Regions from separate parts of the Pseudomonas sp. TH39(2020) genome, predicted to be linked through region 1. Evidence: predicted binding sites of a transcription regulator. Region 1 holds the regulator's gene; each other region holds the start of a gene.
The links. Region 1 encodes FliA, which starts transcription of late flagellar genes. Its sites were predicted from a motif close to CTAAAGTTTNNNNNNNNNNNGCCGNTAA; they were not measured.
Positions count from the first base shown of each region.

Region 2: flgM (flagellar biosynthesis anti-sigma factor FlgM) is a predicted target of FliA. The motif match lies at 5,291-5,318, and genes of this name have one in related genera.
Region 3: JFU47_RS15645 (methyl-accepting chemotaxis protein) is a predicted target of FliA. The motif match lies at 8,719-8,746, and genes of this name have one in related genera.

Region 1 is NZ_JAEKFF010000007.1:1,072,656-1,083,065, reverse strand. Features, by position in the region: gene JFU47_RS25385 (protein-glutamate methylesterase/protein-glutamine glutaminase) at 1-869, opposite strand, end outside; gene JFU47_RS25380 (chemotaxis protein CheA) at 919-3,165, opposite strand; gene JFU47_RS25375 (protein phosphatase CheZ) at 3,203-3,991, opposite strand; gene JFU47_RS25370 (chemotaxis response regulator CheY) at 4,022-4,393, opposite strand; gene fliA (RNA polymerase sigma factor FliA) at 4,561-5,301, opposite strand; gene fleN (flagellar synthesis regulator FleN) at 5,298-6,128, opposite strand; gene flhF (flagellar biosynthesis protein FlhF) at 6,245-7,573, opposite strand; gene flhA (flagellar biosynthesis protein FlhA) at 7,585-9,714, opposite strand; gene flhB (flagellar biosynthesis protein FlhB) at 9,950-10,410, opposite strand, start outside.
Region 2 is NZ_JAEKFF010000006.1:482,356-492,765, forward strand. Features, by position in the region: gene flgD (flagellar hook assembly protein FlgD) at 1-311, opposite strand, end outside; gene flgC (flagellar basal body rod protein FlgC) at 327-770, opposite strand; gene flgB (flagellar basal body rod protein FlgB) at 774-1,181, opposite strand; gene JFU47_RS10220 (tetratricopeptide repeat protein) at 1,475-2,425, shown strand; gene cheR (protein-glutamate O-methyltransferase CheR) at 2,538-3,365, opposite strand; gene JFU47_RS10230 (chemotaxis protein CheV) at 3,388-4,344, opposite strand; gene flgA (flagellar basal body P-ring formation chaperone FlgA) at 4,427-5,188, shown strand; gene flgM (flagellar biosynthesis anti-sigma factor FlgM) at 5,355-5,681, shown strand; gene JFU47_RS10245 (flagella synthesis protein FlgN) at 5,730-6,197, shown strand; gene JFU47_RS10250 (flagellar brake protein) at 6,290-7,036, shown strand; gene JFU47_RS10255 (MFS transporter) at 7,108-8,478, opposite strand; gene JFU47_RS10260 (glutamine synthetase family protein) at 8,549-9,790, opposite strand; gene JFU47_RS10265 (sensor histidine kinase) at 9,992-10,410, opposite strand, start outside.
Region 3 is NZ_JAEKFF010000006.1:1,717,492-1,727,901, forward strand. Features, by position in the region: gene JFU47_RS15605 (ABC transporter substrate-binding protein) at 1-960, opposite strand, end outside; gene JFU47_RS15610 (purine-cytosine permease family protein) at 1,030-2,502, opposite strand; gene hutU (urocanate hydratase) at 2,658-4,346, opposite strand; gene JFU47_RS15620 (HutD/Ves family protein) at 4,828-5,397, opposite strand; gene hutC (histidine utilization repressor) at 5,394-6,104, opposite strand; gene JFU47_RS15630 (formimidoylglutamate deiminase) at 6,251-7,615, shown strand; gene JFU47_RS15635 (lipocalin family protein) at 7,683-8,252, opposite strand; gene JFU47_RS15640 (lipoprotein) at 8,284-8,538, opposite strand; gene JFU47_RS15645 (methyl-accepting chemotaxis protein) at 8,823-10,410, shown strand, end outside.

The sequences.
Region 1 (10,410 bases):
TAGTTCAAACGCTCGTCACCCGGCAGGATTTTCACCGCGCCACGGCCGTCGATCATCATTTGCTTGCCACCCGGCGCCAGCAACGCCAGGCCCGGACGCAGGATGTCGCCATCCTCGGCTTCCTTGACGCTGATGCGGCAGAGCTTGTCCAGTCGTTCGGCGAAGGCCTTGGTGAAGGCGGCCGGCATGTGCTGGATCAATACGATGGGTGCAGGGAAGTTAGCCGGCAATTGGGTCAGAACCCGCTGCAAGGCAACCGGGCCGCCCGTGGACGTACCGATGGCGACCAGTTTGTAGGCTTTGCGTTTCGGCGCTGGCGACGACGAGGCTGGCGCGTGGGTACGCGCCGGAATCGGCGCCGGTGCGGGACGCGCAGGCGCGCTGCTGCCGTAGCTGCTGACGTTCGAAGGTGCGGGCGTCGGGGCGGGTGCGGCGACAGGTGCCGGAGCGCTGTAGGTGTTGGCGCGACGGTTACTGTGCGAAATACTGAGAATCTTCTCGCACAGCAGTTGCTTGACCTTCTCCGGGTTACGGGAGATGTCTTCGAAATTCTTCGGCAGGAAATCCACCGCGCCAGCGTCCAGCGCGTCGAGGGTTACCCGAGCGCCTTCGTGGGTCAGCGAGGAGAACATCAACACCGGGGTCGGGCAGCGCTGCATGATGTGCCGCACCGCCGTGATGCCATCCATCATCGGCATCTCGTAGTCCATGGTGATCACGTCTGGCTTGAGGGCCAGCGCCTGATCAATCGCCTCTTTTCCGTTGGTCGCCGTGCCGACGACCTGGATATTCGGATCCGCTGAAAGAATTTCCGAGACGCGGCGGCGGAAAAACCCCGAATCGTCCACCACCAGGACTTTAACTGCCATAAACACTCCGTTAGACGGAGCAAGGCTCAGTCGCCCCGCCCCACCAGAATCAAATACGCCGTGCGGCGTAACGCTTGAGCATGCTCGGAACATCGAGAATCAGCGCAATGCGGCCGTCACCGGTGATGGTGGCGCCGGACATGCCCGGGGTTCCCTGGAGCATTTTGCCCAATGGCTTGATGACCACTTCTTCCTGGCCCACCAGTTGATCGACGACGAAGCCGATCCGCTGAGTGCCCACCGAAAGGATCACCACATGGCCTTCGCGCTGCTCTTCGTGAGCGGCGGAGCTGACCAGCCAGCGTTTGAGGTAGAACAATGGCAGCGCCTTGTCCCGCACGATCACCACTTCCTGGCCGTCCACCACGTTGGTGCGCGACAGGTCGAGGTGGAAGATCTCGTTGACGTTCACCAGCGGGAACGCAAACGCCTGGTTGCCCAGCATGACCATCAGCGTCGGCATGATCGCCAGGGTCAACGGGACCTTGATGACGATCTTCGAGCCCTTGCCCTTGGTCGAATAGATATTGATGGTGCCGTTGAGCTGGGCGATTTTGGTTTTCACCACGTCCATGCCCACGCCGCGTCCGGAGACATCGGAAATTTCGGTCTTGGTCGAGAAACCCGGTGCGAAGATCAGGTTGAAGCAATCGGATTCGCTGAGGCGATCCGCGGCATCCTTGTCCATCAAGCCTTTCTTCACGGCAATGCCGCGCAGAACATCGGCGTCCATGCCCTTGCCGTCATCGGAGATCGACAGAAGGATGTGGTCGCCTTCCTGTTCAGCGGACAGGATCACCTTGCCGCTGCGAGGCTTGCCCATCGCTTCGCGCTCGGCCGGCTCTTCAATACCGTGGTCGACCGAGTTGCGCACCAAGTGGACCAGCGGGTCGGCCAGGGCCTCGACGAGGTTCTTGTCGAGGTCGGTTTCTTCGCCGACCAGTTCCAGGTTGATCTCTTTCTTGAGCTGGCGAGCCAGGTCGCGAACCAGGCGCGGGAAGCGCCCGAAGACCTTCTTGATCGGTTGCATCCGGGTCTTCATGACCGCGGTTTGCAGGTCGGCCGTGACCACGTCGAGGTTCGACACGGCCTTGGACATGGCTTCGTCGCCGCTGTTGAGGCCCAGACGGACCAAGCGGTTACGCACCAGTACCAACTCGCCGACCATGTTCATGATTTCGTCGAGACGCGCGGTATCGACCCGCACGGTGGTCTCGGCTTCGCTGGCCGGTTTTTCCGGTGGCGGCGCGGACGGGGCACGAGCCGGAGCCGGGGCAGCAGCAGCGGCAGGCTTCGGCGCTTCGGCTTTAGGCTCGGGCGCTTTGGCAACGGGTTTCGGTGCAACAGCCTTGGCCGCTGGCGCCACAACCGATGCGCTGGCGCCGGACGCGGTGCCCACTTCAGTGAACTTGCCCTTGCCGTGCAATTCGTCGAGCAGCGATTCAAACTCGTGATCGGAGATCAGGTCGCTGCCAGCCGCCTTAGCGGTTGGCGCAGCCGGGGCCGGAGCCGCAGCAATGGCCGATTCCAGCGCGTCGACAGCAAAGTTACCCTTGCCGTGCAACTGATCGAGCAAAGCTTCGAACTCGTCGTCGGTGATATCGGAGCTGTCGCCTGCCGCTTTCGGGGCAGCCGGCGCCACTGGCGCCGGGGCTACCGCATCAACGGCGAACTGGCCTTTACCGTGCAGCTGATCGAGCAACGACTCGAACTCGGCATCGGTAATTTCGTCGCTGGCCGCTGCATTGCTGCTCGGCGCTGGCACAGCTGCCGGGGCTTCTGCCTGAGCCTTGACGGCGTTCAGTGAGTCCAGCAGTTGTTCGAATTCGTTATCGGTGATGTCACCCGATTCGCTCTCGGCGGCAGGTTCTTCCACCACCTCGGCGACCGGTGCGGCGTCTTCAGTTTGCGGCTCGGCCAGACGGGCCAGTGCCGCAAGCAATTCAGGCGTGGCAGCCGTGATCGGGCTGCGCTCGCGGACTTCGGTGAACATGCCGTTCACCGCATCCAGCGCTTCGAGAACCACGTCCATCAGTTCCGAGTCGACGCGACGTTCACCCTTGCGCAGGATGTCGAACACGTTCTCGGCGATGTGACAGCACTCCACCAGCTCGTTGAGCTGGAGGAAGCCGGCGCCTCCTTTTACAGTGTGAAAACCGCGAAAAATTGCATTGAGCAAGTCCGCATCATCGGGTCGGCTTTCAAGCTCGACCAGCTGTTCGGACAGTTGCTCTAGAATCTCGCCGGCCTCAACCAGGAAATCCTGAAGGATCTCTTCATCGGCGCCGAAGCTCATTAAGGGGGTGCTCCTAAAGGTCTAAAAACCTAAAAACCTAAAATCCAAGACTGGATAGCAAATCGTCCACATCGTCCTGACCGGACACAACGTCTTCTCTTTTATCGGCATGAATCTGCGGACCTTCACCCTGAGAGAGATGTTTTTGCGGATCTTTTTCTGCAAGCATCGCTTCACGGTCATGTTCGATGCCCGCAAAGCGGTCCACCTGACTGGCCATAAGCACGAGCTTGAGCAGGTTGCTTTCAACTTCGGTGACCAATTGGGTCACACGCTTGATCACCTGACCGGTGAGGTCCTGGTAATCCTGAGCGAGCAGAATGTCGTTGAGGTTGCTCGACACAACGCGATTGTCTTCGCTGCTGCGTGTCAGGAAACCGTCGACTCGCCGGGCCAGCTCGCGGAACTCTTCAGCCCCGACTTCGCGACGCATGAACCGTCCCCAATCGGTGCTCAAGGCCTGGGCTTCGTTGCTCAGGCCATTGACCAGCGGCGTGGCGTTTTCCACCAGGTCCATGGTGCGGTTGGCAGCAGCCTCGGTCAGCTTGACCACATAGCCCAGACGCTCGGTGGCGTCCGTGATCTGTGACACTTCCTCGGCTTGCGGCATGTTCGGGTCAATCTGGAAATTGACGATCGCGCTATGCAGCTCGCGAGTGAGCTTGCCCACTTCCTGATACAGGCCACGGTCACGGGTCTGATTGAGCTCATGGATCAGTTGCACAGCGTCGCCGAACCTGCCTTTTTCAAGGCTTTCGACCAGTTCGACCGCGTGTTTTTTCAGAGTCGATTCGAAATCGCCCTGTGAAGACTCGTTATGCTCCATAGCTCCCCCGTGGCGCAGTGGCTTCGCACATCAACCGATGCGTTCGAAAATCTTCTCGATTTTTTCTTTTAACGCCTGGGCCGTGAAGGGCTTGACCACATAGCCGTTAACTCCGGCCTGGGCTGCCTCGATGATCTGCTCGCGCTTGGCTTCAGCGGTCACCATCAGCACCGGCAGGTGCTTGAGCTTTTCATCGGCACGCACGTGGCGCAGCAGATCGATACCGGTCATGCCAGGCATGTTCCAGTCTGTTACCAGAAAGTCGATGCTGCCGCTGTTGAGAACCGGAATGGCAGTAGTGCCATCGTCAGCCTCGACCGTGTTGGTGAACCCAAGGTCACGCAACAGGTTTTTAATGATCCGCCGCATCGTTGAGAAGTCATCAACGATGAGGATTTTCATGTTCTTGTCCAATTCGACCTCCAAGCAGTCTTAAACGCGCCCAGCACCTGGACGCGCCATTTCAATCAATCCGGCAAAGCACTCAATGACTGTCTGGAGCACAACAGATCGGGACCGGTACGGTTCAACACCCCACCAGCCGCGTTCGCAGTGTCCCCACACTGCCTTCAGCGCGCTCGCCACTCCCCCAAACGCCCCCGCAAACGGGCCGCGCACTGGCTGTGTAACTGGCTGACCCGAGATTCGCTAACCCCCAGGACCTCACCGATTTCCTTGAGATTCAACTCTTCGTCGTAGTACAGCGCCAACACCAGTCGCTCACGCTCCGGCAAATTGGCAATCGCGTCCGCCAGCGCCGCCTGGAAGCGTCCATCTTCCAGATCGCGTGACGGCTCGAGATGAGCACTGGCGCCACCCTCGTGCAGCCCTTCGTGTTCGCCGTCCTGCAACAGATCGTCGAAACTGAATAAGCGGCTGCCCAGGGTGTCGTTCAAAATCCCGTAATAATCGTCGAGACTCAATTGGAGTTCGGCCGCAACCTCGTGATCTTTAGCGTCACGGCCGGTTTTAGCTTCAATCGAGCGAATGGCGTCGCTGACCATCCGGGTATTGCGGTGGACCGAACGTGGCGCCCAGTCCCCCTTGCGTACTTCATCGAGCATCGCGCCACGGATTCGTATGCCCGCGTACGTCTCGAAACTCGCGCCTTTGCTGGCGTCGTATTTGGTCGACACTTCAAGCAGGCCGATCATCCCGGCCTGGATCAGGTCTTCAACCTGGACACTGGCCGGCAGACGCGCCAGCAAGTGGTAAGCAATGCGTTTAACCAGTGGCGCGTAACGCTCGATCAGCTCGTACTGCGCGTCACGTGCCGACTTCTTGTAGAGGTTGTAGCCACTGGCTGTCATAGCACCGGTCCTGCCGTTTGTTGCACGAGGCGCTCGACGAAAAACTCCAGGTGCCCACGCGGGTTGGCAGGTAGCGGCCAGGTATCGACCTTCTGTGCAATCGCCTTGAACGCCAGTGAGCACTTGGAACGCGGGAAGGCTTCGTAAACGGCGCGCTGCTTCTGCACAGCCTTGCGCACGCTTTCGTCGTAAGGCACCGCGCCGACGTATTGTAAGGCGACGTCAAGGAAGCGATCCGTGACCTTGGTCAACTTGGCGAACAGGTTGCGCCCTTCCTGCGGACTCTGGGCCATGTTGGCCAGGACGCGGAAGCGGTTCATGCCGTAATCGCGGTTCAGCAGTTTGATCAGTGCGTAGGCATCGGTGATCGAAGTCGGCTCGTCGCAGACCACCAGCAAGACTTCTTGCGCTGCGCGGACGAAACTGACGACCGATTCACCAATGCCCGCCGCGGTGTCGATCACCAGCACGTCGAGGTTGTCGCCGATATCGCTGAACGCCTGGATCAGGCCGGCGTGTTGAGCCGGGCTCAAATGAACCATGCTCTGTGTGCCGGACGCGGCCGGGACGATGCGAATGCCGCCAGGGCCTTGCAACAGAACGTCGCGCAGCTCGCAGCGGCCTTCGATCACGTCGGCCAAAGTACGTTTGGGTGTCAGCCCCAACAGAACGTCGACGTTCGCCAGCCCCAGATCGGCGTCCAACAGCATGACGCGCCGGCCGAGCTCAGCTAGAGCCAGGGACAAGTTCACTGACACGTTAGTTTTCCCGACGCCACCTTTGCCGCCGGTCACCGCGATCACCTGTACGGGATGCATGCTGCCCATGAATTTTCTTTACCTTGTCTTACTTAGACGGAGGCCACATTACTGGCTGCGCGTTCATTAACTGAACAATGCATGGCAGACCATCGATGTAGGTACAAAAACTGTTCATTAATACCTCAGCCGACCTGCTTGGTCGGGCTGTGGTAAATATCAGCGAACATATCAGCCATGGCTTCTTCGCTGGGTTCTTCTTGCATTTGCACGCTTACGGCGCGACTGACCAACTGATGACGACGCGGTAGATGCAAATCATCCGGAATCCGCGGGCCATCGGTCAGGTAGGCCACCGGCAACTCATGACTGATGGCCAGGCTCAACACCTCGCCCAGACTTGCCGTTTCATCCAGTTTAGTCAGGATGCAGCCAGCGAGCCCGCAGCGTTTGTAACTGTGATAAGCGGCCGTTAGAACCTGTTTCTGGCTGGTGGTTGCCAAAACCAGGTAATTTTTCGATTTGATGCCACGACCGGCCAGGCTTTCTAGCTGCATGCGCAGTGCCGGATCGCTGGCCTGAAGGCCCGCGGTATCGATCAGCACCACGCGTTTGCGCAACAAAGGCTCCAGCGCCTGCACCAGCGACTGGCCCGGATCGACATGCGTCACCGACACATTGAGGATCCGGCCCAACGTCTTGAGTTGTTCCTGAGCACCAATACGGTAGCTGTCCATGCTGACCAGCGCGATATTTTGCGCGCCGTACTTGAGCACGTAACGGGCCGCGAGTTTGGCCAGGGTGGTGGTCTTGCCCATGCCGGCGGGGCCGACCATGGCAATCACGCCACCCTCTTCCAGAGGCTCGACTTCCGGTGTGGCGATCATTCGCGCCAGGTGCGCCAGCAACATGCGCCAGGCCTGACGAGGTTCTTCAATATCGGTAATCAGCGCCAGCAAATCGCGCGACAACGGGCCGGACAGACCGATGCGTTGCAGGCGACGCCAAAGATTGGCCTGGGCCGGGCGGCTGCCTTGCAGCTGATTCCAGGCCAGGGAGCCGAGTTGCACTTCCATCAGTTCGCGCAGGCTGTTGAGCTCGAAACGCATCGAGTCGAACGCCCGTGGGTCGACGCCACCGGTGGCAGGTGCCGCGGCCGGTGCAGGACGACGGGGTTCGGTGTAGGTCGGCTCGATCAGCGGCTCGGCGGCAGTCAGTGGCAGGCCGGCGAACAATTGGCGATTGGTGGACTTATCGCTCTCGCCATCGCTGCGCAGGCTCAGTTCGGCCTGGGCGGTGACGATCCGCGATTGGGTCTTGCGCAGCTCGTCTTCGAGTTCCATGTTCGGAACGCGCGGAGCCAGCGCCGACAACTTGTAATCCAGGGCAGCCGTCAGCTCGACACCACCGGCGATCCGGCGGTTGCCAATGATGGCGGCATCAGCGCCCAGCTCATCACGAACCAGTTTCATGGCCTGACGCATATCGGCGGCGAAAAAACGCTTAACTTGCATAAACCACTACCTCAGCCGTTGGGCCCTACTGTCGCAACGATGGTCACTTGCTTGTTGTCAGGAATTTCCTGGTAAGCCAACACATGCAAACCCGGGACTGCCAATCGGCCGAATCGCGACAGCATCGCGCGAACCGGACCGGCTACCAGCAGAATCACCGGTTGACCTTGCATTTCCTGACGCTGCGCCGCATCGATCAACGAGCGTTGCAGTTTCTCAGCCATGCTTGGCTCCAGCAAAACGCCCTCTTCCGAGCCTTGTCCTGCCTTCTGAAGACTATTGAGCAATATTTGTTCCAACCTTGGCTCCAGAGTGATTACTGGTAGCTCGGAGTCAGTCCCTACAATGCTTTGGACGATTGCGCGGGATACGCCGACGCGCACCGCGGCCACCAGCGCGGCAGTATCTTGACTCTTGCTGGCATTGTTTGCGATGGCTTCGGCAATGCTGCGAATGTCCCGTACTGGCACCTGTTCGGCCAGCAACGCCTGCAATACTTTGAGCAGCTGCGACAGGGAGACCACGCCAGGCACCAGCTCTTCGGCCAGTTTTGGCGAGCTTTTGGCCAGCAATTGCATGAGTTGCTGCACTTCTTCGTGGCCGATCAACTCGCTCGAGTGCTTGTACAAAATCTGGTTCAAGTGGGTTGCCACTACCGTACTGGCATCGACCACGGTGTAACCGAGGGATTGAGCCTGGGCACGCTGGCTGATTTCGATCCAGACCGCCTCCAGACCGAAAGCCGGATCTTTGGCGGTAATGCCGTTGAGCGTGCCGTAGACCTGCCCCGGGTTGATCGCCAGTTCGCGATCCGGGTAAATCTCCGCTTCGGCCAGGATCACCCCCATCAGGGTCAGGCGATAGGCACTGGGCGCCAGGTCGAGGTTGTCACGGATGTGCACGGTCGGCATCAGGAAGCCCAGATCCTGGGACAGCTTCTTGCGCACGCCCTTGATCCGCGCCAGCAACTGACCACCCTGATTGCGGTCCACCAGCGGAATCAGCCGGTAGCCGACTTCCAGGCCGATCATGTCGATCGGAGTGACGTCGTCCCAGCCAAGCTCTTTGGTTTCCTGAGCGCGAGCCGGCGATGGCAACAGCTCCTGCTGACGCTTGACCTCTTGCAAGGCCTGAACCTTGACCACGTTCTGCTTCTTCCAGAACAGGTACGCGCCGCCAGCTGCCAGGGCTGCCATGCTGAGAAAGGAGAAATGCGGCATGCCGGGCACCAGGCCCATCACTGCCATCAAACCCGCCGCCACGGCCAACGCTTTGGGCGAGGCGAACATCTGGCGATTGATCTGCTTGCCCATGTCTTCCGAACCGGAAGCACGGGTCACCATGATCGCTGCAGCTGTAGATAAAAGCAGTGATGGCAATTGCGCCACCAAACCGTCACCGATGGTCAACAGCGCGTAAACCCGGCCGGCGTCGCCGAAGGTCATGCCGTGCTGGAAGATACCCACCGCCATGCCGCCGATCAGGTTGATGAAGAGAATCAGCAGACCGGCAATGGCGTCACCGCGAACGAACTTGCTGGCACCGTCCATGGAACCGTAGAACTCGGCTTCCTGGGCGACTTCCATCCGGCGCAGCTTGGCCTGGTTCTGGTCGATCAGGCCGGCGTTCAAGTCGGCGTCGATCGCCATTTGTTTACCGGGCATCGCATCGAGGGTGAAACGCGCGCTCACCTCGGAAATCCGTCCGGCACCCTTTGTCACTACAACGAAGTTGATGATCATCAAAATCGCGAAGACGACGATACCGACCACGTAGTTACCGCCGATCACCACCTCGCCGAAGGCCTGGATCACCTTACCGGCAGCGGCATGGCCATCCTGACCGTGGAGCATCACCACGCGCGTGGAGGCCACGTTCAGCGCGAGTCGCAACAGGGTCGCCACCAGCAGAATGGTCGGGAACACCGCAAAGTCCAGCGGCCGCAAGGCGTAGACGCACACCAGCAGCACGACGATCGACAAGGCAATGTTGAACGTGAAGAACACGTCCAGCAGGAACGGCGGAACCGGCAACATCATCATCGCCAGCATGACCAGCAGCAACAACGGCACACCCAGATTGCCTCGACTTAAGTCGGCAACGTTTGTGCGAGCACTGTTGAATAACTGAGAGCGATCCACCGGTTTTCCCCGTCCCTTAAAGCAAACTTTTTGACGCCTGAAGCAGGCGCAGAGCGGCTACTGCAAGAAGCCTTCCAACTTTTGCCGAGGCGGGGAATAGAGGGGTGTATTGAGCTTTGTAGCAGCTGTCGAGCCTGCGAGACTGCGTCCGAGAACGAAGTTCTCGCAAAGGTTTACGACTGCTGCGCAGCCGGACGCAGCCTCGCAGGCTCGACAGCTGCTACACGCGTCTCTCTCAGGAATCGCGCCGCAGGTCGGGCGGAATCGGCAGGTCGTCCTTGAGCGGATCCGGGCGTTTACCCTTGCCGGCGCGGTGCTGGCGGATCTGGTAGACGTAAGCGAGCACCTGGGCGACGGCAAGGTAGAGCCCGCCAGGGATTTCCTGATCAAGTTCGGTGGAGTAGTAGATCGAACGCGCCAGTGCTGGCGACTCAAGCAGCAGCACTTCGTTGGCCACAGCGATTTCACGGATTTTCAAGGCCAGGAAGTCGCTGCCCTTGGCGATCAGCATCGGCGCCCCACCCTTGTCCGGATCGTACTTGAGCGCTACGGCGTAGTGAGTCGGGTTGGTGATCACCACATCGGCGTCGGGGATTGCCGCCATCATCCGGCGCTGGGACATGTCGCGCTGCAGCTGGCGAATCCGCTGTTTGACCTCCGGGCGCCCCTCCTGATCCTTATGCTCGTCGCGTATTT
Region 2 (10,410 bases), on a different contig from region 1:
TGCAACGCCTGGGACGAGTTGTAATTGCTCGCCAGGCCACTGACGGTGTCGTTGAGCGTGGTGATGCCTTCCAGGCTACTGAACTGCGCCAACTGGGCGACGAACGCGCCGTTGTCCTGTGGCTCCAGCGGGTTCTGGTTTTTCAGTTGCGTTACCAGCAACTGCAGGAACGCGTCCTTGCCCAGGGCCTTTTTGCCGGTGGCGCTGTTCGTCGCCGACGCCAGGCCATCCGTCGTGGTGCTGGTCTTGATCGAGGAGTTGGCCAGGATGTCCTTGAGGCTAATGCCACTGGTGGTATCGGTAACACTCATCTGAGTCGCCCCTTATCACTGACCGAGGGTCAGGACCTTCTGCATCATGGTTTTGGCGGTGTTCATCATTTCGGCGTTGGTCTGGAACGAACGGCTCGCGGAAATCATGTCAGCCATTTCTTCCACCACGTTGACGTTCGGGTAGTAGACGTAGCCCTTGGCGTCGGCCGCCGGATGGTTCGGCTCGTAGCGCGCCTCAAGGTTGCTCTGGTCTTCGACCACGCCCAGCACTTGCACGCCTTGACCGGCGGCGTCCTGGTTCTGGAACAGCGAGTCGCTGCCACCGCTCTGGCCACCCTGGAACATGGTGGCGAATACCGGGTGCCGAGCACGGTAGGTCTGGTCGATGCTCGACGAGACGGTTTCGGCGTTGGCGATGTTACTGGCGACGGTGTTCAAGCGAGTGGTCTGGGCACTCATGCCGCTACCGGCAATGTTGAAAACACTGGATAGAGACATGGCTTACTCTCCGCGCAGGGCTGATATCAGCCCTTTGAATTTGCTGTTGAGCAGGGTGAAGCTGGCCTGGAAGCCGACCGCGTTTTCCGCGTAGTTCGACTGTTCCAGTTGGGCGTCCACAGTGTTCTGGTCGATCGACGGTTGCATCGGCGTGCGATACAGCAGCGACTCGTCGCCATTGCCCAGGCCTTCGGCTTCGATATGACGGCTGTTGGTCATGTTCAAGGCGAAAGTGCCGCTCTTGGTCTTTTCGTTCTGCTCGGCGAGCACTTTCGAGAAGTCCAGATCCCGAGCCTTGTAGTTCGGGGTGTCGGCGTTGGCGATGTTGTTGGCCAGGACTTCGGCACGCTGAGCGCGGAAGCCCAGGGCTTGTTCGTGGATACCGAGCGCTTTATCGAAGCTGATGCTCATGTCGGAAACCTTCGGGTGACCTGATTTTTCGTAACAGGGACATAGCAAGCGGCGTGCCAATTCAAAAAAGCCCGTAAACCGGGGCTTTGCGGGCCGTGGCAACGTGGCAATGCCAGAAAAGCGGCAACGGGTTTCCGCCGTCTGCCGCTTTTCTGCCGCTTGTCCATGGGCGCATGCCTCTGAGGAGCTGACGCAAAAGTGGCAGGCGTCCATAAATATGTACCGCTTCTGGCCACCGCCCCCCCGATAACCTGTGTTGGCAACTCCACTTTGCATCCACACAGGGACTGAACATGCATATTCACGCTGATGTATTTACGGCGCTTCACACACTGATCAAATCAATCCACTCGCTCGTGTCGCCATTAACCGATCCGCAACGGGCTGCCAAAACACGAGGACTGCAGCGTTACCATCTGCGGGAATACCTGGATGCTGAAAGCGACCTGACTATCGCGGCCACTGCTGGTGATGCCGAATCACAATATGCGCTGGGCGAAATCTTTCGACGCCGCGAAGGCAATACCACCGGCTCGGCCAAAAAGTGGTACGAACTGGCCGGCGCGCAAGATCACGTCTATTCGTTGATGCGCCTGGGCGATACCGACTCTCTTGCGAAAGCCTTGAAACTGGCGCGCGAGCGGGCCGATATTGGCGACAGCGACGCCATGCTTGAAATGTATGAACTGACCAAGGATATCGCCTGGCTGAAAAAGGCTGGCGTAGCGGGCAATGGAGAGGCGATCTACATCCAGGCCCTCCTCTACGAAAACGACAGGGCACTCAGGCCTGCCGATTCAAACTGGGACAGCCTGCGGGACATCATGCTGAGAAAGTCCGCCCAAGCCGGTTTCCCTCCTGCGATGACCTGGTTGAGCAACCTGCGGGTCAGGTACAGGAATATTCCTTATCAGCAGTATTGGCTGTTAAAGCGACTTGAACACAATGATCTCAACGCCGTACTCGCCTATAGCTACGCGCTCATGCACTATTTCGACACCGAACAAAACCTCGATCGCTATAACTTCAGCTATGACTACATCAAGGGCTATGGCTTGCTTTGGCTGGTGGTCGACAGCACTCGGGAATATATCAGGCATCGTGAAGCAGCCAATCTGCTGGCCACTCTGACCAGCCGATCCACACCCGAACAAATCGAAGCCGGCAAGGCGTTTGCCAGGGAATGGACAGATTCCCACCCACCGCTGTGTGCGTACCCATTGACGTACAGCGACCTCAAATAATCTCGGGTACCGCCAATAGCGTTCGATGTCCTATGCCCAAAACAAAAATGCCAGTCAGCTTGGCTGACTGGCATTACTTTGAGGTCGACAGTTTCTTTACGCTGCCGGCCAATCACTTGGCCTGGTAAATAATCCCCGGGCTGCACTGGACCATCTGGTAATGATCCGGCAAACCGTTCAGCGCCTCGGAAGCACCGAGGAACAGATAACCGCCTGGCTTCAACGTGCTGTGAATGCGCAACAGGATGTCCTTCTTCACCTGGGCGGAGAAGTAGATCAGCACGTTGCGGCAGAACACGATGTCGAACTTGCCGAGGCTCGCGTAGCTGTCCAGCAAGTTGAACGAGCGAAACTCCACCCGGCTCTTGATCGGTGCCTTGATGGCCCAGCGTCCCGGCCCTTTCGGGTCGAAGTAACGTTGAAGGCGCTCGGGCGACAGGCCACGGCCGATCGCCAGGCTGTCGTACTCGCCGGCCTTGCAGTTGGTCAGCATGGTACCGGACAGGTCGGTGGCAACGATCTGTACGCCCATCTTCAACTGGCCCATGTTCACGCGCTCGAACTCATCGATCGACATCGACAGCGAATACGGTTCCTGACCCGACGAACAGGCCGCCGACCAGATCCGCAGACGCTGGCCAGGGGCGGCCTTGATCGCTGCGGGCAGCACCTTGTTCTTCAAGACTTCAAACGGGTAGGTGTCACGAAACCACAGGGTTTCGTTGGTGGTCATGGCGTCCACCACCATCTCGCGCAAACCGCTGCGCGGCTGGGTCTGGATGCGCTGGACCAGCTCACCCAGGGACTTGATGCCTTGCTGTTCCATCAGTTTGTTGAGACGGCTCGAGACCAGGTACTGCTTGTTTTCACCGAGCAAAATGCCACAGGCCTTTTCCAGGAAGACCCGGAACTGTTCGAAATCCAAATTACCCGTAGACAAAGATGCCGCCTCTTAAATCGTATTAACCGTTAGGGGCAGAAGGCCCCTGGCTGATGTCTGCTGCTTTGATCCGGTTGACTACCCGGGATGCCAGGTCATCAGGACGGAATTTGGCAAGGAAGTCATCGGCACCGACCTTCTTGACCATCGCCTGATTGAATACACCCGACAACGAAGTATGCAGGATGATGTGAAGCTTTTGCATGCGAGGGTCGTTGCGGATCTCGGCCGTGAGGGTGTACCCGTCCATCTCCGGCATCTCGATGTCGGAAATCATCATCAGGAACTCTTCTTCCGGCTTCTTGCCCTCGTCGACCAGCTTGCGCAGGTAATCCAGCGCTTGCCGACCGTCGTTCAACGCCACCACTTCGACACCGACCGTCTGCAGGCAACGGGTCACCTGCTTGCGCGCCACCGACGAGTCATCGACCGTCAGTACTCGCAAAGAGAGCGCCTTGTGCTGGGTTTCGACATCCACCACGCCAACGGAAATCGCTTCCGGTGTCGGCGCCACTTCTGCCAGCACTTTCTCGACGTCGATGATTTCGACTAACTGATTGTCGACCCGAGTCACAGCCGTCAGGTAATGATCGCGTCCCGTGCCCTTGGGTGGCGGATGAATCTCCTCCCAATTCATGTTGACGATGCGCTCCACCGAGCGCACCAGGAAACCCTGGGTCTTGGTGTTGTACTCCGTGATGATCACGAAGGGATTGTTCTTGTCTTTCAAAGCCCCGGAACCGGTCGCCATGGCCAGATCAAGAATCGGAATGGTCGCCCCCCGAATATTTGCCACACCGCACACGACAGGACTGGATTTTGGCATCAGCGTCAGTTTGGGGCATTGCAGCACCTCCCGAACCTTGAACACGTTGATCCCATACAGCTGCTGGCCGTCGAGACGGAACAACAACAGCTCAAGGCGATTCTGCCCTACCAGTTGCGTGCGCTGGTTTACCGCATCCATTACACCAGCCATGCACAGACTCCTACACCAACGCTTAAGTGTGTTGCGACGCGCATTCATCACTAAACGGCACGGCGCTTGCTTTTTAACTCTTATGAACACAGAACCGACATTTTTCCGACGCCTGACATCAAACGCCCGCAAATTGCTTTGCGTGGTGTCGGCCGTCTGCCTGTTCAACGCTGGCTGCCCTGCCCTTGCTGACGCGGTTACCTTGCCTGACATGCTTATCGGCGTCACTCAGGGCTTTCTTGAATTCACCGTAGAAGACTATCTGGCCACCAGTCAAACGGAAGGCCGCTACGAGATCGAGGTCAAGCAGCTTGATCCGCGGCTGCGCATGCCCATGTGCGACAAGGAATTGACAGCGTCCCTGGAGAGCCCGGCCACGCCGCTGGGACGGGTTACGGTCAAGGTTCGCTGCGAGGGCGCGTCGCCCTGGACGGTCTTCGTACCCGCTCAAGTGCGCCTGTTTCGCGACATTGTGACCACCACCCGCCCGCTGCGACGCGCCGGTATCGTCGAGCCCCAGGATGTGACCCTGCGCGAGCGTGACATCAGCCTGATCAGCCAGGGTTACCTGACTTCCGTCGACCAGGCGATCGGGCAGAAACTTACCCGACCAATGGTCGCCGACCAGGTCATGACCCTGGTGCACATGGAACAGGCAGAAGTCATCAGCAAGGGTGACCAGGTGGTGATTACCGCCCACAGTGGAACGCTGAGCGTGCGCATGCCGGGTGAAGCGCTGTCCAACGGCGGCTTGCGCGAACAGATTCGGGTGAAAAACCTCAACTCCCAGCGGGTCATCAAGGCGCAAGTCACCGCGCCCGGCCAGGTGGAAGTGGCCATGTAGAACTCTCTGTTGGTGAAGATGTGGCGCGCCGCTCGACTGTTCCCTAGACTGTGCCCTATGCAGGGCAAGCGCTGACGCGCGCAAGCTCATTGATAAATGGGCCTAAAGTTTTCCAGGGTATGGCCGAAAACATGGCAAGCGTCCAAATACCCAGAGGTTTTTTGTCATGGTCATCGATTTCAGCCGTTTGAACAGTTCCTCGTCACTAACCGGTAGTACACGTACCAGCACCGCGAAGGAAACCGCCGAAACCGGCAAATCCGCGCCGCTGAATACCCCGGCCGAACAGGCCAGTACCGTTAAAAGCGGGGAATCAGTACATCTCAGCAATGAGGCTCAACAGTTGCAGAAGGTCACTGACAAGCTGCGCGATCAGCCTGCCGTCGACAACGCCCGCGTGGCCGAGTTGAAAGCAGCGATTGCCGATGGCAGCTACAAAGTCGACAGCAACCGTGTAGCCAGCAAACTGCTCAACTTCGAAGCCCAGCGCTAGGCCCAGGCCTGCGCCAGGCTTTTGGACGCTTAAAACCCAAGGCCAGCCATGCACGACACTAATTTACTGCAACTGATCACCGACGATTTCGCTCCAGCACAGCACTTGCTGGAGTTACTGCAAACCGAGTCCCTCGCCTTGCACGGTCGTGACATGCCACTGCTCGAAGAGATTCTGGCGCAGAAACAGGCATTGATCATTTTGCTCGATCAGCATGGCCGCAAGCGCAGTGAAATCCTCGCCAGCCTCAACCTGCCGACCAATCGCAACGGCCTGGAGCAACTTGCCAGCCATTCGAGTATTGGCGATCAGCTGTTGGAGCAGAGTGATGTGTTGACCGATCTTCTGGCTCAGTGCCAAGCGGCCAACGTCAAGAATGGCCAGTCGATCCTGGTGCAACAGGCCGCGACGGCCAATCAGCTGAAAATCCTCAACGGCGGCGAGCCGCCAGCGCTCTACGATGCGCGCGGATCAACCTCCATGCTTGCGAAGCCACGCCCGCTCAGTCAGGCTTGAGCCTGCTGAAAAGCGCGTACTATCAAGACGCGCGACATGCTGGCAATATGATAGCCAGTCGTAGTCATATTTTGTCTGGAGATTGATGAACCGTGTTCAATGCCTTAAGCGCGGAAGATGCTCCGCAGCCACCCAAGGTGCTCACCACGCCGTTGGAGATCTCCGGCACCCTGCGCCAGCTGCAAGACAGCCATGACCCGCTGATCATCACGTTCCATGAGCGCAGCCAGCGCTTCCAGAGTTATCTGGTGGACATTGACCGTAACAGCAACATGATTGCCCTGGACGAAATGATTCCCCGCGATGGTGAACGCTTCCTGCTCGCCGGCGAACCGTTCAAGGTCGAAGGCTTTCACGACGGCGTGCGTATTGCCTGGGAAAGCAACGGCCCGTTGACCATCGACGAATCCGGTGGCGGTCGCTGCTACCGTGGCGCCCTGCCCGCCGAGGTGGTTTACCACCAGCGTCGCAATGCATTCCGCGCAGCATTGAAGCTGGCACAACTGGTCAACGTCGATCTGGGCGGTGAAAAGCTCAAGTCGCCGATCAGCGGCAAGCTATTGGACATCTCCGCCACCGGCTGCAAGTTGCGCTTCGAAGGCGACATCACGGACAGCCTGCAACTGGGCCAGGTCTATGACCGCTTCATCGCCGCCCTGCCCTTTGGCAACATGACGGCACCCGTCGAGCTGCGTTACCTGCACTTCGAAGAAAGGATCTCCATCACCTTCGCCGGCGTACGCTTTCACAACATGAGCGGGCTGGTGCAGCGCCAGGTCGAGCGGTTCGTCTATCAGCTTCAGCGTGAAGCGCGGCGCTTCGACAAAGACGACATGTAATACGACGCTTCAATAGAAAACGGGCAGTCCCTTGCGGTGACTGCCCGTTTTTTATGCGTTGCTTTTATGCGTTATGGCCTGGCCTCGGTAAAACTTTGCTCGCGAGGTGCATCAGGGTCTTCGGGCGGCGGATCGGTTTCGGGCTCTGATTCAGGTTCCGGGTCCGGCTCAGGGTTGATCGGGCTCTGCATCTGGTCTTGCACCACCTGCTCATCGACCCGCGGGTCAAGGCAAGCCACCAGTGGCGAACTCGACATACTGTCCGGCATGGCGACGTGATGCAGCGGTGCATCGTCCACCACATGCAGGTTGGTCACCGCTTTCGGGCGAATCCGCCACACCAGCACCAACGCGAAGAAACTGAAGAAGGCATAGAGCATGTGGCTGCCGAACAGCTTCATCAGCACCCCGGCCACCAGTGGTCCGATACTGGCGCCGACACCGTAGGTCACCAACAGCATCGCTGTCAGGGACACCCGACGATCACCCTCGACGTGGTCGTTGGAGAATGCCACCGCCAGCGGATACAGGCAGAACATCACCAGCGAACAGCAGAACCCGGTGATAAACAAAATCTCCAGCGGTACCTGTTGCATGATTGCCAGCGGCAACGCGGTAAGCGCCAGGACCAGCGCAAAACAGCGGATCAACAGCGCCCGGTCATAACGGTCGGACAGCCAGCCCAACGGCCATTGCACCAGCAACCCCGCAAAAATGCAGCTACCCATGAACAGACCGACCTGCTCCGTGGACAACCCCTGCTGTGAGGCATACAGCGGTGCCAGACCGTAGAACGAACCAATGATCAGCCCCGCCCCCAGCACCGTGCTCAACGACTGCGGCACGCGCTTGATGAAGAACCGCGGCTCCATCGGTGCCGGGTGCAACGGCGCCGGGTGAATCCGCCGGGTCAGGGCCACCGGCACCAGGCACAGCGCGAAGCACAAGGCGACCAGCATCAGCAGCTCAAGACCCAGGCCTGGGTGCATGACCAGAATCAGCTGACCCAGCACCAGCCCCAGGTACGAAGCGATCATGTAGCCGCTGAATACCGTCCCGCGCTGCGAGGCTTCAGCCTGCTCATTGAGCCAGCTTTCGATGACCATGTATTGGCACATCATGCCGAGGCCGACGATGACCCGCAGGAAGATCCAGGCCGGCAACCAGTCCACCAGGCCATGGCCCAGCACCGCCGCACCGACAATCCCGGCGCAGGCCGAATAGGCGCGAATATGCCCGACCCGGGCAATCAGCCGGTGGCCGATCTTGCCACCCAGCACCAGGCCGCAATAGTTGGCTGCCATCAACGCACCGACCCACAGGCTGTCGACGTGGTCGGCGGCCAGGCGCAAGGCCAGGTAAGTACTCAACAGGCCAGAGCCGATCAACATCATCAGCGAGGCAAAATAAAGCGCTCGAAAGGGTTTCCAGATTTGGCGCATCGGCGTTCCGAGCGGCTCCTTGCAGTGAGAGTCGGGCTACCCGAAAAGATAGCCCGAAGACGATGGAACGTCAGGCCTGGGCCGCTAAAACACGCCGCTCCCAGGGAGTAATTTCATCAAAGAAGCTGGTCAACTCCATGGTCTTCGAGGCGATGTAGCCTTCGATGAACTCCTTGCCAAACAGTTCCTTCGCCAATTGGCTACGTTTCAGACGCTCAAGAGCCGCATGCAAGGTACACGGCAACGAAAGATTGTCCGGCACTTCGAACTCACCCTGGATCGGCTCGCCAGGCTCCAGTTTGTGTTCAATGCCATACAACCCTGCGGCAAGGCTGGCGGCGATCGCCAGGTAAGGATTTGCATCAGCCCCCGGCAAGCGGTTCTCGACCCGACGAGCGGCGGGCGAACTGGCCGGAATACGCAATCCGGCCGCCCGGTTGTCGTGGGACCAGCAGGCATTATTCGGCGACGCATACGGATGGCACAAGCGCTGATACGAGTTCACGTTCGGTGCGAACAACGCGGTCAAATCCGCCATGCCGGCCTGCTGACCCGCGATGAAATGACGGAAGGTCGCCGTCGGCTCTCCAGCCTTGTCGCTGAACACGTTACGCCCGCTGCCGATCTCGATGATGCTCTGATGAATATGCATCGAACTGCCCGGCGTGTGCGCCAGCGGCTTGGCCATGCAAACCACGGTCAGGCCATGCTTGAGCGCAACTTCTTTAAGCAGATGTTTGAACAGCAGAGTCTGGTCGGCCAGCAGCAGTGGGTCACCGTGCAGCAGGTTGATCTCGAACTGGCTGACGCCCATTTCGTGCATGAAGGTATCGCGCGGCAAACCCAGGGCCCCCATGCAGGCGTAGACTTCACTGAAGAACGGCCGCAAACCATTATTGGAACTGATACTGAACGCCGAATGACCGTCCTCGCGACGACCGTCCAGGCCCAGCGGCGGCTGGAACGGTTGAGTCGGGTCGGTATTGGGCGCGAAGACAAAAAATTCCAGCTCGGTCGCCACCACCGGCGCCAGGCCGAGAGCCGCGTAACGCGCAATCACGGCTTTGAGTTGGCCGCGGGTCGACAGAGACGAGCTTTCGCCGGTCAGCTCGTGTGCATCGCAAATGGCCAAGGCTCGCGGCTGCTGGCTCCACGGCAAGCGATGGATCTGTGCAGGATCGGGCACCAGCGCCAGGTCGCCATCATCGCAGCCGTAAAAGCGCGCTGGCGGGTATCCGCCCATGATGCATTGCAGCAGCACCCCCCGCGCCATCTGCAAACGCCGCCCCTCGAGAAAGCCTTCGGCGGTCATTACCTTGCCGCGGGGTACGCCATTCAAATCCGGCGTAACACATTCGATCTCATCAATGCCCGTCAATCGCTCCGCGAATGAACTATGGCCATCGGTTGTCATGACGCAATCCTTTGTTGTTGTGCAAGCCGCGAACGGCGACCCGTACAAAATAGGCTCCGCCTGTTCGGAATATCAAGCAGCGGCCAACAAAAAGACCGGTCAAGGCAGATAGAGACTGAACACCCCGCCACCCAGCGGGCCGCCATTGCTGATTTCGGTGCGTCCGCCCACGCCATTGCGTTGATGAAGTGCGGCGATCCGCCCGGCAAAATACAGGCCCAGGCCGGTGCTTCCACTGCTGTGGTTGATGCCCTGCACGTAATCGGCCTGACGCTCGATCATCTCGGGAGGATAACCCTCGCCATCGTCGTTGACGGTCAGCACCAGTTGCCCGGCTTCATCGCTGACGCTGATCAACACCGCGTGGCGGGCGTAACGAATGGCGTTGTTGATGCTGTTGCCCAGCACCGAAGCAATCAGCTCCCGGTCGAAGAAACCCAGAGGGCTCAGCGGGTCCACTTCATAGGTCGCCATGATGCCGCGACTGGCGAACACGTCCTGGTGGCAGGCCAATTGCG
Region 3 (10,410 bases), on a different contig from region 1:
CGCGTCGATCTTTTTGGCTGCGTCTTCGCTCACCCACGCGTGCCAGACTTCAGGATGTTCCTTGAGGAAGATTTTCGCCAGTTTTGGTGACTCGATCCGCTCTTTGGCCATGCGCCCGAGGTTCTGGTTGAGCAGGTCGATTGGCAGGTTGACCTTTTCCAGCACAGCCACCAGTTCCGGGGCTTGCTCGTGGAAGGTCTTGGACAGGCCGACCTTGATGGTCACTTGCTTGTTCACGCCTGGTTTCTCATCGAGTTTGACCAGATCGACCTGGCCCATCAGCGGAGTTGGCGACCAGTAGTAGAACAGGATCGGCTCGCCACGCTTGTAGCTCGACAGCACCGCGGCATCCAGCGCCGGGCCGGTACCCGGACGGAAGTTGGTGTAGGTGCTTTCCAGGCCGTAGCTTTTCAGCATTTCACTGTTGTCGAGTTCACAGGTCCAGCCGGCCGGGCAGTTGTAGAAACGGCCCTTGGCTGGTTCTTCGGCGTCCTTGAACACTGCAGCGTATTTACCCAAATCGGCGATCGCTTTCAGGTCCGGCGCTTTAGGCTCCAGCTTGCGCTTGGCGTCGCCTTCGATCACGTAACGCGGCACGTACCAACCTTCGACAGCACCCACGACAGGCGCGCCAACACCGACAACCTTGCCGGCCTTCTCGGCCTTGTTCCAGACTTCGCTACGACCAACCCACTCTTCGGCGAAGATTTGAATATCGTTGCTGCTCAGGGCGTTTTCCATGGTGATGGAGTTGCCCGGCAGGCTGTCGGTCTTGCAGTCGTAGCCTTTCTCCAACACGACTTGCAGCACGTCGGTCAGCAGCATGGCGCTTTCCCAGTTCAGGCCGGCAAATTTCACCGGTTTACCCGACTCGCACCAACCAGCCGCCTGAGTGGCGCCGGCACTGGCCAGCAGGCCCATGGAAAGCAATGTGGTCAGCAGGGTCTTGTTCGATTTCATTGTAGTGACGCTCCTAATCATGAGTTGGCTTACGGCAGTCAAGAGGCATCCAGCCCTGTCCACGTCCAATCAGGCCTGCGCCGCAGCGCGACCAGCCCCGCTATTTTTAGGTTGTACAACGCTGTCCTGCTCGACCGGCAGGATCAGGTGATCGGGTACTGCGCTGTGCCATTTTTTCGCGCACACGTAATACAGGGCTGCGGGAAGCACCAGACCGATGATCCAGGAAATATCCACACCACCCAGAGCGTCCACCAGCGGACCGGTATAGAACTTGGTAGAGATGAACGGCAGTTGCACCAGCACACCGAAGACATAAACGCTGATACCGAGAGGGTTCCAACGGCCGTAGCGACCGTTCGGATCGGCCAGCGCCGGCACGTCATAGCGCTCGCGAGTGATGCAGTAGTAGTCCACCAGGTTGATCGCGCTCCATGGCGTGAAAAAAGCCAGCAAAAACAGGATGAAGGACTTGAACGCACCGAGGAACGAGTGCTGACCGAGCAACGCGATCAGGGTCGCAGTGCCGACGATGACCAGCACGAAGACCAGACGCTGCAAGCGCGTAACCCGCAGGTCACCACGGAAACCGCTGATGACGGTCGCAATGCACATGAAGCTGCCGTAGGAGTTCAGCGTGGAGATGGTGACCTTACCGAACGCGATGCTGAAGTACAGCAGCGCAGCGGTGGCACCGGTACCGCCCAGACCCACGATGTAGGCCACTTCGTGGCCGGCGAACTGCCCGTTGGCCGAGGCGGCGGCAAGCACGCCGAGGATCATCGCCACCTGTGCGCCAATGACCGAACCCGCGCCTGCGGCGAAAAAGGTTTTCACCGAGGAAGTCTTGCTCGGCAGGTAGCGTGAATAGTCAGCCACGTAGGGGCCGAAGGCGATCTGCCAGGATGCCGCGAGCGACACCGCGAGCAGGAAGCTGGTCCAGCTGAAGTGGCGGATTTGCAGGAGTGCGCCAACGTCAGTCTGGCTCATCAGCCGACTGAACAGGTAAACAAAGGCAATCACGCCAATGACGCTGGCGACACGGCCGATGAAATGAATCACCCGATAACCGAGCACCGTGACCAGCACGATGACACTGGCGAAGATGAGGATACCGACGCTGTCGCTGACGCCAAACAACTGGCCCAGCGCCTGGCCGGAAAGCACAGTGCCCGTCGCGGTGAAACCGAGGTACATCAGACAGACCAGCACGATCGGGATGGCCGCGCCATACACGCCGAACTGTACCCGGCTGGAAATCATCTGCGGCAGGCCAAGCTTGGGCCCTTGCGCCGCATGCAGCGCCATTACGCCACCGCCGAGCAGTTGACCGATCAACAGACCGATCAACGACCAGAACACGTCACCGCCCAGCACCACGGCCAGGGCCCCGGTGACAATCGCGGTGATTTGCAGGTTGGCACCCATCCACAGGGTGAACTGGCTCAACAGACGACCGTGTCTCTCCGCTTCCGGGATGTAGTCGATCGAACGTTTCTCGATCAACGGTTTACTGCCTGCACGATCGCTGTTAACAGCCATGATTCAACCTCTGTGGATTGTTATGGGAATTACTGCCTGGATTAGGCCCCTGTGGGAGCGAGCCTGCTCGCGAAGGCGTCAGCACATCCAACACTGAAGTTGGTTGACCCACCGCTTTCGCGAGCAGGCTCGCTCCCACATGAAAAGCGCCTGCGTTACTTGCCGGTGATCATCGGCAGGTTCAGACCCTGCTCCTTGGCGCAATCGATCGCGATCTGGTAACCCGCATCGGCGTGACGCATGACGCCGGTAGCCGGGTCGTTGTGCAGGACGCGAGCGATACGCTCGGCCGCTTCGTCAGTACCGTCGCAGACAATCACCATGCCCGAGTGCTGGGAGAAGCCCATGCCGACGCCGCCGCCGTGGTGCAGGGAAACCCAGGTCGCGCCGCTCGCGGTATTGAGCAGAGCGTTGAGCAGTGGCCAGTCGGATACGGCATCGGAACCGTCCTGCATCGACTCGGTTTCGCGGTTCGGGCTGGCTACCGAACCGGAGTCCAGATGGTCACGACCGATCACGATTGGCGCGGACAATTCACCGCTGCGCACCATTTCGTTGAACGCCAGACCGAGCTTGGCGCGCAGGCCCAGGCCAACCCAGCAGATACGTGCCGGCAGACCCTGGAAGCTGATGCGCTCGCGCGCCATGTCCAGCCAGTTGTGCAGGTGCGCGTCGTCCGGGATCAGTTCTTTTACTTTGGCGTCGGTTTTGTAGATGTCTTGCGGATCACCCGACAGTGCAGCCCAACGGAACGGGCCGATGCCGCGGCAGAACAGCGGACGGATGTAAGCCGGTACGAAGCCTGGGAAGTCGAATGCGTTTTCCACGCCTTCTTCCTGGGCCATCTGACGGATGTTGTTGCCGTAGTCGAAGGTCGGAATACCCATTTTCTGGAATTCGAGCATCGCTTTAACGTGCACGGCCATGGATTGCTTGGCGGCTTTGACGACAGCGGCTGGCTCGGTCTTGGCGCGAGCGCGGTACTCTTCCCAGGTCCAGCCGGCTGGCAGGTAACCGTTGAGCGGGTCGTGGGCGCTGGTCTGGTCGGTGACCATGTCCGGGCGCACGCCGCGCTTGACCAGTTCCGGCAGGATTTCCGCCGCGTTACCCAGCAGGGCGATGGAAATCGCTTTGCCTTCCTTGGTGTATTTGGCGATGCGGGCCAGCGCGTCGTCGAGGTCGGTGGCTTGCTCATCGACGTAACGGCTGTTCAAACGGAAATCGATGCTGACTTGTTGGCATTCGATGTTCAGCGAGCAAGCACCGGCCAGGGTCGCGGCCAGAGGTTGAGCGCCGCCCATGCCGCCGAGGCCTGCGGTCAGGACCCAACGACCTGTCAGGTCATCGTTGTAGTGCTGGCGACCGGCTTCGACGAACGTTTCGTAGGTGCCTTGAACGATGCCCTGGCTGCCGATGTAGATCCAGCTACCGGCGGTCATCTGGCCGTACATGGCCAGGCCTTTGGCGTCGAGTTCGTTGAAGTGTTCCCAGCTCGCCCAGTGTGGCACCAGGTTGGAGTTGGCGATCAGTACGCGCGGGGCATTGCTGTGGGTCTTGAACACGCCGACCGGCTTGCCGGATTGCACCAGCAGGGTCTCGTCGTCGTTCAGGTTGGTCAGGCTTTCGACGATCTTGTCGTAGCATTCCCAGTTACGCGCCGCACGACCGATACCACCGTAAACCACCAGTTCTTTAGGGTTCTCGGCGACTTCCGGGTCGAGGTTGTTCATCAACATGCGCAGCGGCGCTTCAGTCAGCCAGCTCTTGGCGGTCAGCTTGTTACCGCGAGCGGCACGAATTTCAACGTCACGAAACTTAGTAGGTTTCTGGGTATTGTCAGTCACGAAAAAGACTCCTCAGCGATCAATCCAAACCAACCCTGGCGGTGGGTAAGCCAGCCTGTGTGCGTCAAAGCGACACAAGCGAATCAGTGGACGTTGCGAGGAGTCTCGATCGACTCATACGCATACGTCTTTACTTGTACATACAAGCATATGCAATCAAGCGGCCAACTTGCTGGATGAGTGTTCAATAAAAGTTTTGAAAGGGCTGGAAGGCGCCTGGATCAAGGGTTTTGGCAAAGATGAAATTTTTTCGGGGGGATTTTGCGAAGAGGGTTGCAGCTGTTACCTGATCGGGGTTTTGCGCCACGCTGGGGCGTTCGGTAACAAAGTGGTGCGCAGTTTCGAATCAGATGATCGTTCCCACGCTCTGCGTGGTAACGCCGCCGGGGACGCTCCGCGTCCGCTGTTGCGACGGTGACGCGGAGCGTCACAGGATGCATTCCCACGCGGGAGCGTGGGAACGATCAGTGGTGATATTGGATCAGCGTGCAGTCAGCTCGATTACACAGCAGGCGCCACTGGTGGAGACTTCCAGCAACTTGGTGTTACCGACGAGTTGCAGGCAATCATGGCGACCGAGTTGTGAGGCACTGTTACCGACCTTCACTTCAAGCTCGTCGGTGACACTAAAAACGAGCACGGTGCCTGCCGAGCTGAAAAACCGCTGCTCGCCGCCCAGCCACTGCAACCGCGCGCGATAACGCTGCGGCGCATAAATCAGGTTGAAGTCGCGGATCGGCCCACCGAGCAATGTGCAGGAAACCTGGCTCTCGCCGCTGAAAGCAAACGGGTCCAGCGGTAACAATGGCCGAGTGTCCTGACCATCAACCCGCAAGGTCATGCCGTCGCCTTGCAGCACAGTGATCACTCGCTCATAGCCGGCGAATGTCGAGAAGCCGCCCGACTCGCCGATATCGGCAATCGACAGGCGCCAGCCGAAACCCTCAAGACCGGTGCCCGCATCGCGGGTGATTTCTTCGGTGCTGCCGCCGCCGTTTTTCCATGGCATGCGCGGGTAATCAACGGCGCGTAAAACCTTCAACTCATTCATTTATGAAAGCGTCCTTCCAGACGATGACGGGAACCGGGGTGGATCAAACGGGCGGCGGTCACTGGCTGACGACCGGACCAGGTGCGGCGACGAATCAGCAGGCACGGCTCGCCCTTTTCAATCTGCAGCAACTTGCATTCGCTGGCCTCGGCCAGAATCGCCTCGACCACGTGTTCGCCTTCGGTCAGCGGCGCGACCTGGTTCAGATAGGCGTATGGCGTTTGCACGGTGAAGTCCTGCTTGAGGTAGTCCGGCGCCACCAGTGCGTTGACGAAACGGTCTTCGATTTGCACCGGGATATCATTTTCGAAATGCACGATCAGCGAGTGAAAGACTTTCTGGCCTTCACGCATGTCCAGGGCCAGTGCGCGCTCGGAACCGGCGGCCTCCTCCTCTAGGGTGATGACCTTGCAGGTGTGGCGATGGCCACGGGAGGCGATTTCGTCGGCGATGTTGTGGACTTCAAACAGCGCGGACTGACTTTTCGGCTCGGCGACGAACGTGCCGACACCTTGCATGCGCACCAGCAGACCGTCGGCGGTCATCTCGCGCAGGGCGCGGTTGATGGTCATGCGGCTGAAACCCAGTTGATTGACCAGCTCGCTTTCCGACGGAACGCGGTAGTGCGGCGGCCAGTTTCCACTGTCGATTTGCTGGGTGATCATCTGTTTGACGCGGGCGTACAAGGGCGCCGGACTGTCGCCCATGTGTGCGGCCAACGGAGAGACTGCAGGCGGAGTCGGCACGGTTAATCCTTGATCGTCTGTTAGAGGTTGCTAGCTTGCCGGAGTTTACCGAGCAGGCAAACGTCTGTATATGTATATACAAATAACACACGATGGGGTGCTGAACCATGTCCGCCTTCTTTGCCGAACGCGCGCTGCTGCCTAGTGGATGGGCCAACAATGTACGTCTTGAGGTCAGCGCCGATGGCGTGTTGACCCATATCCAGGCCGATTCCAACGCAGATGGCGCCGAACGGCTTAGCGGTCCGCTGCTGCCAGGAATGCCGAATTTACACTCCCACGCCTTCCAGCGCGCCATGGCCGGGCTGGCGGAAGTGGCGGGTAATCCGAATGACAGTTTCTGGACCTGGCGCGATTTGATGTATCGCCTCGTCGGAAAAATCAGCCCGGATCAACTCGGCGTCATCGCCCGTCAGCTGTACATCGAAATGCTCAAGGCCGGTTACACCTCGGTTGCGGAATTTCATTACGTACACCACGACACCAACGGCCAGCCTTACGCGGACCCGGCGGAACTGGCGCTACGCATCAGCCAGGCCGCCAGTTCCGCCGGGATCGGCCTGACCCTGCTGCCGGTGCTCTACAGCCATTCCGGTTTCGGCGGCCAGGCCCCGAACGAAGGCCAGCGTCGCTTTATCAACAGCACCGAAAACTACCTCAAGCTTCAGTCGCGCTTGCAGCCGATCCTGACGCAGCAACCGGCGCAGTCGCTGGGTTTGTGTTTCCACTCGTTGCGCGCGGTAACACCGCAGCAGATCAGCGAAGTGCTGGCGGCCAGCGACCAGCAGTGTCCGGTGCACATTCACATCGCCGAGCAGCAGAAGGAAGTCGATGACTGCTTGAGCTGGAGCGGTCGTCGTCCGCTGCAATGGCTGTACGAGAACACCGAAGTCGATCAGCGCTGGTGCCTGGTTCACGCAACCCACGCCAACCCGGAAGAAGTCACGCTGATGGCCAAGAGCCGCGCCATCGCCGGCTTGTGCCTGACCACCGAAGCGAACCTGGGCGACGGCATATTCCCGGCCGTGGATTTCCTCGCTCAGGGCGGCCGCATGGGCATCGGTTCCGACAGCCATGTGTCATTGAGCGTGGTAGAGGAATTGCGTTGGTTGGAATACGGCCAGCGTCTGCGCGACCAACGCCGTAACCGTTTGTATGGCGCGGATCAGCCGATGGTTGGCCGTACGCTATACGACGCGGCGCTGGATGGCGGGGCTCAGGCGCTGGGCCAGCCGATTGGTGCGTTGGAAGTTGGCAAACGTGCAGATTGGCTGGTGCTGGATGGCAATGATCCGTACCTGGCGACAGCCAGTGGCGACGGGATTCTCAATCGTTGGTTGTTTGCCGGTGGCGATCGCCAGGTGCGGGATGTGCTGGTCAATGGCCAGTGGGTTGTGCGCGACGGGCGTCATGCCGCAGAAGAAGAAAGTAATCGCGCGTTCACCCAAGTCCTGCGCGATCTCCTGGGCTGACGCGCCCCACTGATCGTTCCCACGCTCTGCGTGGGAACGATCATGCACATTGGGTCTTCGGTGACGGTTAGTTCGAAGTCTTGGCCATCTGCGTATCTGTCGCGCGCCAGATCAGCCGCGTAGTGTCGTAACCTTGCTGACGCGCCTTGCTCAGCAGTTCCTCACGCACTACGCCATTGACCGTCGGGGTCCGTGACAGCAGCCATAGATACTTGCGGCTCGGGTCGCCAACAATGGCAGTCTTGTAGTCATCGCTGACGTACAACACCCAGTACTCTCCCTTCGCCGCACCCGGAATCAGCCGCGAAAACCAGGTATCGAACTCGACCCACAGCTTGTCGGTTTTGCCCGGGTCCTGTGGCCAGGCCGTGCCTTTGGCCTCTTCCCACTGCCAGTCCGCCGTCAGGCAGCGATTGAGCACCAACACCTTGCCGTCAGGCTTGAGTGTGTAATGGGCTTCAGATTGCGCGCAGTTGCGCTGGAAATACATCGGCAGACGGGCCAACTCGTACCAGGTCCCTTGGTACTTCTTGAGATTGACGCTATTGGCGGTTTTGGGTGCCAACGGATCTACGCCAGACGTGGCGCAGCCGGCCAATACCAGGCCGGCTAAAAGGACTAACAGTAACCGCTTCATTATTTTTCTCCCGTGGGCGTATAACCCCGGATTACTTCAGGCCTTGGCCGGAAAACATCAGCACTTTGTCACCGGCGTACTGCACGCTGATAAAGCTGTTCTTGTCGCCCCAGGTGCAACTGGACATGCCGAGCGCGCCCGAGCAATCGGCGGGTTTGCCCAGCAAGGTTTCTACCTCGGCCTTGGGCATGCCAGACGACAGCTTCGAGTAGTTTTCCTGATTGATCTTGCTGCAAGCGGCCAACAACACGCAGAACGAAAGCAGGGCGATAGATCGCAGCGACATGGTGTAGCTCCTGGGGCGAAGGGGAATGGCATGGCTGCCAAGCAGAAGCTTAGAAGAGAAAACCCCTATCTGGTTCCCTGGTCGCCCGGCTATTTGTTGGGCCGCTCGTCTGCCTTTTTTCGAAAAATCAGCCACTTTCTTTCGCTATTGAGTATTTCGTCGTTTTTCGCAAAAAGCCGCCTAATCTTTGGCGCCGGTCAGTCGACATAAAAGCAGCGCAAAGCCCACGACTGTGGCAAATTGACGCCCCTTTGTTGACCAGCCTCTCCGCGGTAGCTCACTTAATGACCAGAAACATGAAGTTCAGCCACAAGATCCTGTTGGCTGCCGCCCTCGTGGTGGCCGTTGCATTCGCTTGTTTCATCCTCTTCAACGACTACCGCCAGCGGCAAACCCTGCGCAGCAGTACCGAATCCTCGATGCAGGAACTCGGCAGCCTGACCACCAGCAACATCCAGACCTGGCTGGAAAGCCGCATGCAGTTGCTGCAATCGCTGTCCCAGCAGATCGCCGTGGACGGCAGCGCCCTGGCCAACCTCAAGCGCGCCATCGACCTGCCGGCCTACACCGGTAATTTTCAGCTGAGCTACTTCGGTGGCATCGACGGCGTGATGTTCTCGGTCCCGGCCGGCAATCGTGCCGCGGATTACGACCCCCGTGCCCGTGGCTGGTACAAGGCGGCCAACGGTGCACAACAGACCATCGTCACCGAACCTTATATCGCCGCGTCGTCGGGCAAACTGGTGATCACCGTTGCCACCCCGGTGAAATATCAGAATCAAATGATCGGCGTCGCCGGCGCAGACATCGACCTGTCCAGCGTCAGCGCGATCATTAACTCGCTGAACTTCGGCGGCCACGGCCATGCGTTTATCGTCAGTGCCGACGGCAAGATCCTGATCCACCCGGACAGCAAACTGGTGCTCAAGAGCCTGACCGACGCCTACCCGAATGGCGCGCCGAAAGTCAGCCCGGGCATGAAAGAAGTCGAGATCGACGGCAAGACTCAATTCATCTCCTTTACCCACGTCAATGGTGTGCCTTCGGCAGACTGGTACGTGGCGCTCGTGCTGGATAAGGACACCGCGTTCTCGATGCTCAGCGAATTCCGCACCTCGGCGATCATCGCCATGGTCATTGCCGTGGTGATCATCATCGCGTTGCTGGGCATGCTGATCAGCTTCCTGATGCAGCCGCTGCTGACCATGGGCCGCGCCATGCATGACATCGCCGAAGGCGAAGGTGACCTGACCAAACGCCTGACCATTCACGGCCAGGACGAATTCGGTGCACTGGGCACCTCGTTCAACCGTTTTGTAGAGCGTATTCATACGTCGATTCGCGAAGTGTCCTCGGCCACCGGCCAGGTCAACGAAGTCGCGCTGCGTGTGGTTGCCGCGTCGAACTCATCGATGTTCAACTCCGACCAGCAAGCCTCGCGCACCAGCAGCGTGGCAGCAGCGATCAACGAACTGGGTGCCGCTGCACAGGAAATCGCCCAGAACGCCGCCCTCGCCTCTCAGCATTCGAGCGATGCTCGCGCATTGGCCGAGGACGGCCAGCAAGTCGTGGATAAAACCATCGCGGCGATGCAGCAGCTCTCGGCGAAGATCAGCGATTCGTGCGGCAACATCGAAACGCTCAACAGCAACACGGTCAACATCGGGCAGATTCTGGAAGTGATCACCAGCATCTCCCAGCAGACCAACCTGCTGGCACTCAACGCCGCCATCGAAGCGGCCCGTGCCGGTGAAGCGGGTCGCGGTTTTGCCGTGGTAGCGGACGAGGTGCGCAACCTCGCGCACCGTACTCAGGATTCGGCGCAGCAAGTGCAGAAGATGATCGAGGAGCTGCAAGTCGGCGCCCGGGAGG